DNA from 2 places in the Streptomyces sp. SS8 genome. Region 2 is predicted to be linked to the other one. Evidence: riboswitches for the same ligand, from Rfam matches in the RefSeq annotation. Region 2 holds a riboswitch; the other holds the start of a gene.
What was found. A riboswitch is a leader RNA that binds a small molecule or an ion and turns the genes downstream of it on or off. The one in region 2 is predicted to bind glycine.

Region 1 (3,571 bases), on a different contig from region 2:
CAGGTCCGCCGGCTCGTCCGTCACCCGGACCTTGAACAGCCAACCGCCCTCGTAGGGGGCGGAGTTCACCAGCGCCGGGTCGTCCACCACGTCCTGGTTGACCTCGGTGACCTCACCGGTGACCGGCGCGTACAGGTCGCTGACCGACTTGGTCGACTCCAGCTCGCCGCAGGTCTCGCCCGCGGTGACCGTGTCGCCGACCTCAGGGAGCTGCACGAAGACGACGTCGCCGAGGGCGTTCGCCGCGTGCTCGGTGATGCCGATCGTCGAGACGCCGTCCTCGGCGGCCGACAGCCACTCGTGCTCCTTGCTGTAGCGCAGCTGCTGGGGGTTGCTCATGGCGTGATTCTCCTGATCAGGGGTGTGGTGTGAGAAACGGGTCTTGCCAGGTGGGACGGTGTCCCGGGCCGGTGGTGCGGCAAGCGGTCGGTCGGGCGGTACGGCTGGTGGGCGGTACGCGGTGGTACGGAGCGGCCGGGGCCGTCAGCGCTCGCGCCGGTAGAACGGCAGCGCGACGACCTCGTAGGGCTCATGCGTACCGCGGATGTCCACCGCCACACCCCCGGTGCCCGGGGCGGCGTGGGCGGCGTCCACGTACGCCATGGCGATCGGCCTGCCCAGCGTGGGGGAGGGGGCGCCGGAGGTGACCTCGCCGATCACCGAGCCGTCCGCGCCGACCACCGCGTACCCGGCGCGCGGCACCCGGCGGCCGGCGGCGACCAGGCCGACCAGCTTGCGCGGCGGGTTCTCGGCGGCCCGCGCGGCGGCGGCCTCCAGGGCGGCGCGGCCGGTGAAGTCGCCGGGCTTGTCGAACTTCACCACGCGGCCGAGCCCGGCGTCGAAGGGGGTGGTGGAGCGGGCCAGCTCGTGCCCGTACAGCGGCATGCCCGCCTCCAGCCGCAGCGTGTCGCGGCAGGACAGCCCGCACGGCACCAGGCCCTCGTCCGCCCCGGCCTCGGTCAGCGCCCGCCACAGGGTCTCGGCGTCGCCGGGGGCGACGAACAGCTCGAAACCGTCCTCGCCGGTGTAGCCGGTGCGGGCGATCAGCGCCTCCACGCCCGCCACCGTGCCGGGCAGCCCGGCGTAGTACTTCAGGCCGTCGAGGTCGGCGTCGGTGACCTTCGCCAGGACGGCGGCCGCCCGCGGCCCCTGGACGGCCAGGAGGGCGTAGGCGTCGCGGTCGTCGCGCACGGCGGCGCCGGTGAGGCCGGAGGCGCCGAGCCGCTCGGTGAGGGCGTCCAGCACCACCTGGGCGTTGGAGGCGTTGGCGACGACCAGGTACTCCTCGTCGCCCAGCCGGTAGACGATCAGGTCGTCGAGGATGCCGCCGGACTCGTCGCAGATCATGGTGTAGCGCGCCCGGCCCACGGAGACGGCGGACAGATGGCCGACCAGGGCGCGGTCCAGCAGCTCGCCGGCCTGCGGGCCGGTGACGGCGATCTCACCCATGTGGCTCAGGTCGAACAGGCCGGCGCGGGTGCGCACGGCGTTGTGCTCGTCGCGCTCGCTGCCGTAGCGCAGCGGCATGTCCCAGCCTGCGAAGTCCGTCATGGTCGCGCCCAGGGCGCGGTGCACGGCGTCGAGGGCGGTACGGCGGGGGGAATCACTCATGGTCGGCAGGCTCCCAGGCGAGGTGGCGATGTCGTACGAGGACGGCGGGAAGGACACGTCCTCCCCATCTGTCATCGGAACCTGAGAGGTTCGCCGCGAGTCCGCACGGGCGGGCCACGGCTTGCACCTTGGGTGGGACGGCTCCGCTCGGGGCCGCCCGCTTTTCAGATCTGCCTCGTCCACACGGTATCGGGGCCTGAGAGATTCAAGGGAGGACTTGCTCCTTCGGCGCCCCGGAAACCGTCGTTACCAGCGTTTTCCGGGAACTCTCCCGTGCGGACTCGATCGGCCGGTATGCAGTTGACCCGCTCATCATCGCACGCCCGGCGCGCACCGCCCCCGGGCGGGCGCGAAGCCGTGCGGCCGGGCCCGTGACGAGAGGGGTGACGTGACGGGTACGGCACCGTGACACACCTGATGAGCTGCCGTCTTGTCCACCGTCGTCCTTCTTGACACGCTCAGGGTGACGCCGCGAGCACGTGGCGCGAAAGCGGGGAGGGCGTATCCGGTGAGCAGCCTGGAGAGTGCTTGTACGGCACAGGGCGGAGCGCCGCCCCGGCGCAGGGCGGTGCCGGGGAAGGCGGCGCCCGCGGCGGTACCGGCAGCGGTGCCCGCGACGGTGCCGCGGAGAGCGGCGGGGGCCGGCGGACGCGATCTGCGCGGCACCGCGGCGGTGCGGATCCTGCGCTTCCCCGCGGGCGACCGGGTGGTCGTCTCAGGGCTGCCGGGCAGCGGCAAGTCCACCCTGATCCGCCGCGTGGTCGCCGAGGGCGACGCGGTGGTGCGGATCGACTCCCAGGACGTGCGGGAGCGCTGGGAGCGGCGGATGCCCGCCCGGCTGCCGTACGCCGTCTACCGTCCGCTGGTGAGGATCGCGCACTACCTCGCGCTGCGGCGGGCCCTGGCCTCGGGCGCCGGTGTGGTGGTGCACGACTGCGGGGCCCAGGGCTGGGTGCGCCGCTGGCTGGCCCGGGACGCGCGGCGGCGCGGGCGGGCCGTTCACCTGCTGCTGCTGGACGTGCCGCCCGAGGTGGCGCTGGCCGGGCAGGCGGAGCGGGGGCGCGGAGTGTCGGCGTACGCCTTCGCCCGGCACCGGCGGGCGGTGCGCCGGCTGGTGGCGGACGCGGAGGCCGGGCGACTGCCCAGGGGCTGCGTCGCGTCGGTGCTGCTGGACCGGGGAGCGGCGGGGGCACTGCGCGGGGTGGTGTTCGACTGACGTTCGCGCCCGACGCCCGCGACCGGCGTTCGCGTGCCCCGCGCCCCGCGCGCCCGTGAAAGCGTGCGCGGCCGGCGGAGGAGCACACCCGCCCGGTGCCGATAGGGTTTTCCCATGACCATCCCGCAGCAGTACGGACCGGGGCACGGCGGCGGCTGGCCCGGCAACGAGCTGGAGGAGACCCTCGCCGCCTCCCTCGGCGCCCCGGGAGCGGGCGCCCGGCTGCTGGAGGTGCTCGGCCGCAGCAGTCTGTGGGTGCCGCTGCCCGAGGGCGGCTCACCGGCCAGCCCCAACCTCGACCTGCCCACGATCCAGCTCGACGGGGCGCCCTATGTGCCCGTCTTCAGCTCCGAGCAGCAGTTCCGGCAGTGCGCCGGCTCGCATCTGCCCTTCGCCGTCGCGCCCGCGCGGGAGTTCGCCCGGGGTCTGCCGCCGCAGGTGGGCATCGCGGTCAACCCCGACGGCACCGTCGGCGTCCCCCTGCCACCCGAGGCCGTGGCCGAACTGTGCCGCGAGGGCGGGGCCGAGGGGATCCCGGGGACGGCGAGCGGCGCCCGGGTCCGGCTCTTCGAGCCCGACTGGCAGGAGGAGCCGGTGGACTTCCTGGCCGCCGCGGCCGGGGAGTTCGCGGTACTGCCGCAGGTGCGCACCGCACGCCGCGGCCTGGCCAGCGTCGAGGGCGACCCGCCCGCGCTCTTCGTCGGAGTGGAGCTGGACCTGCTGGACCCGCAGGCCCGTGCGGCG
Region 2 (3,571 bases):
GGGGTGCACTCGGCGATGCCGATGGCACAGGCCCGCCGGCTGTGCCCGAACGCCGCTTACCTCACTCCCCGTTTCGGGCTCTACCGCCGGGTCAGCGAGGTGGTGATGGGACTGCTGCGCGAGCTGTCGCCGCTGGTGGAGCCGCTCAGTCTGGACGAGGCGTTCGTGGACCTCCAGGCGGGCGGGGCGGCGGGAGAGGCGGGGCGCTGGTCCGCCGACGCCGCCCGTGCCGTGGGCGAACGGCTGCGCCGGGACATCCGTGCCGCCACCGGGCTCAGCGGCTCGGTGGGGCTGGCCGGGTCCAAGATGCTCGCCAAGATCGCCTCGGAACAGGCCAAACCCGACGGGCTGGTGGTGATCCCGCCGGGCACCGAGCGGGAACTGCTGGCGCCGATGCCGGTGCGCACACTGCCCGGTGTCGGGCCCGCCACCGCCCAGACCCTGCGCCGGGCGGGGATAGCCACCGTCGGCGAGATCGCCGAGGCGGGAGAGGCGGAGCTGGTCCGCCTGCTGGGCCGGGCGCACGGCGGAGCGCTGTACGAGATGGCGCGGGGGATCGACGAACGGCCGGTGGTCGCCGAGCGCGACGCCAAGTCGGTCTCGGTCGAGGACACCTTCGACACCGACCTCACCGACCGCGCCAGGATTCAGGCCGAGATCGCACGGCTCGCCGACCGCTGTGTCGCACGGCTGCGGGCGGCGGGGCGCAGCGGACGCACGGTGGTGGTCAAGATCCGCAGCTACGACTTCTCCACGCTCACCCGCTCCGAGACGCTGCGCGGCCCGACCGACGACCCGGCTGTGGTGAGGGAGGCCGCCGCCCGGCTCGTCGAGGGCGTGGACACCACCGCCGGGGTGAGACTGCTGGGAGTCGGGGTGAGCGGGCTGGCCGACTTCACCCAGGAGGACCTGTTCGCCCAGGCCGGCGCCCGGGCCGCGGGGCTCCCCGGTGCGGACCGGCCGCCGAGCCCCGCTCCGCCTGAGGCGGCGGGCGGACCGGCGGCCGGGAGGGAGACGCGGGAGGTAAGGCACTGGCTGCCCGGCCTGGACATACGGCATGCGCGGTACGGGCCGGGCTGGGTGCAGGGCAGTGGTCTGGGGCGGGTCACGGTGCGGTTCGAGCAGCCCGGGTCGCCGCCGGGCCGGGTGCGCACCTTCGCGGTGGACGACCCGGAGCTGGAGCCCTCCGAGCCGCTGCCGCCGTGGGGTGGTCAGGCCTCGGAGCCCGCGATCCGCCCGAATGTCATGTCCTCGTCGGAGGCGGGTGTGCGGGCGCCGGGCGCCCCCAGCCCGTAGTGGCGGTAGAGCTGCAGTTCCTGCTCGGGGGAGAGGTGGCGGCCCACGCCGAAGTCCGGCGCCTCCTTTACCAGGGAACGCTCGAAGGGCACCTTCAGCGCCCCGTCCGCCACCTCGCTGGGTTCCAGCGGGACGAAGGCGTCGCGGCTGAAGAACCCGGTGCGCACGGCCGCCCACTCGGGGACGCCGGTGGCGTCGTCGAGGTACACCTCGTCCACGGTCCCTATCTTCTGTCCGGTGCTGTCGAACGCCTTGAGGCCTATCAGATCCCGCGGGTCGATGTCGGTCTGCACGGTGGTCCCTCCAACTCCTCGCACGAGAAGGCGCCTGCTCGCGAACAGTCGCCACAAACAACGAAACGGCATATTCGGCGCATCGGCCACTCGGGGAGGCGGGCGGGAACCGCCGCCGGGTCGGTGCCGGCGGGCGCTGGTAGGCTCTGAAGTGGCTGTTGACCCCGAGCGGGAGAGTCCTCCGGCGACAGTGCCGGGGGCGCCGAAGGAGCAAATCCTCCCCGGAATCTCTCAGGCTCACGTACCGCGCGGGTGAGGTCACTCTGGAAAGCAGGGCGGGCCACGACGGACGACGCCGCAGCCCCTCCTCACCGACGGTGAAAACCGGGCCGCGCGCGGACCGGTGAAGCTCTCAGGTCGCGATGACAGAGGGGGAGGCCGTCGGGGCACCCGCGCCGCGGTGCCCCTCGCAGGTCGCGCAGACCAGGAGGCCTCCAGATGACAGCAGACCGCACTCCTCACACCATCTCCCTCGCGGAGCTGGAGCGGGGCACTCCCTTCGAGGAGCGCCACATCGGCCCCGACGCCGGTGAGCGGGCCAAGATGCTCGCCCAGGTCGGCTACGGATCGCTGGACGAGCTGGCGGCCGCCGCCGTACCGGAGGTGATCAGGAGTACCGAGGCGCTGGACCTGCCCGCGGCCCGCAGCGAGGCGGAGGTCCTGGCGGAGCTGCGCTCCCTGGCGGGGCGCAACCAGGTGCTGGACTCCATGATCGGCCTGGGCTACCACGGCACCTTCACTCCGCCGGTCATCCTGCGCAACGTCATGGAGAACCCCGCCTGGTACACGGCCTACACCCCGTACCAGCCGGAGATCTCGCAGGGGCGCCTGGAGGCGCTGCTGAACTTCCAGACCGTGGTCGCGGACCTGACCGGGCTGCCGACCTCGGGGGCCTCGCTGCTGGACGAGGGCACCGCGGCTGCCGAGGCCATGGCGCTGTCCCGGCGGGCCGGCAGGGTCAGGCAGGGTGTCTTCCTGGTCGACGCGGACTGCCTGCCGCAGACCATCGCCGTGATCGAGACCCGCGCCGAGCCCACCGGGGTGGAGGTCGTCGTCGCCGACCTGTCCGGCGGTATCCCCGCCGAGGTCGCCGAGCGGGGTGTCTTCGGCGTGCTGCTGCAGTACCCGGGCGCCTCCGGCGCCGTGCGCGACCTGCGCGCCGTGATCGAGGAGGCGCACGGACTGGGCGCGGTCGTCACCGTCGCAGCCGACCTCCTCGCCCTCACCCTGCTGCCCTCCCCCGGCGAGCTGGGCGCCGACATCGCGGTGGGATCCAGCCAGCGCTTCGGCGTGCCGATGGGCTTCGGCGGGCCGCATGCCGGGTTCATGGCGGTGCGGGAGAAGTTCGCGCGCAACCTGCCCGGCCGCCTGGTGGGCGTCTCGGTGGACGCCGACGGCACCAGGGCCTACCGCCTGGCCCTGCAGACCCGGGAGCAGCACATCCGCCGGGAGAAGGCCACCAGCAACATCTGCACCGCCCAGGTGCTTCTCGCCGTGATGGCCGGGATGTACGCCGTCTACCACGGCCCCGACGGGCTGGCCGCCATCGCCCGCCGCACCCACCGCTACGCCGCCGTCCTCGCCCAGGGGCTGCGCGAGGGCGGAGTGGAGATCGTCCACGACACGTTCTTCGACACCGTCACCGCGCGGGTGCCCGGCCGGGCCGCCGAGGTCGTGGCCGCCGCCCGCGAGGCCGGGGTCAACCTGCGCCTGACCGACGCCGACCATGTCGGCATCGCCTGCGACGAGACCACCGGACGCGAGCAGCTCGCCGCGGTGTGGGGCGCCTTCGGTGTGGAGTCCGGGGCCGCGGACGCCGAGGTGCTGGACGAGGCCGCCGGCGAGGTGCTGCCCGCCGCCCTGCTGCGTACCGACGAGTACCTGACCCATCCGGTCTTCCACCGGCACCGCTCCGAGACGTCGATGCTGCGCTACCTGCGCCGGCTGGCCGACCGGGACTACGCGCTGGACCGCGGCATGAT

Region 1: another riboswitch for glycine. It lies ahead of gcvT (glycine cleavage system aminomethyltransferase GcvT); the one in region 2 lies ahead of gcvP (aminomethyl-transferring glycine dehydrogenase).

Annotation. Positions count from the first base shown of each region.
Region 1 is NZ_JBSVCZ010000027.1:75,561-79,131, reverse strand. Features, by position in the region: gene gcvH (glycine cleavage system protein GcvH) at 1-339, opposite strand, end outside; gene gcvT (glycine cleavage system aminomethyltransferase GcvT) at 484-1,611, opposite strand; glycine riboswitch at 1,786-1,895, opposite strand; gene ACW69E_RS23085 (AAA family ATPase) at 2,231-2,827, shown strand; gene ACW69E_RS23080 (enhanced serine sensitivity protein SseB) at 2,942-3,571, shown strand, end outside.
Region 2 is NZ_JBSVCZ010000031.1:48,019-51,589, reverse strand. Features, by position in the region: gene ACW69E_RS24450 (DNA polymerase IV) at 1-1,296, shown strand, start outside; gene ACW69E_RS24445 (PRC-barrel domain-containing protein) at 1,212-1,589, opposite strand; glycine riboswitch at 1,749-1,846, shown strand; gene gcvP (aminomethyl-transferring glycine dehydrogenase) at 2,028-3,571, shown strand, end outside.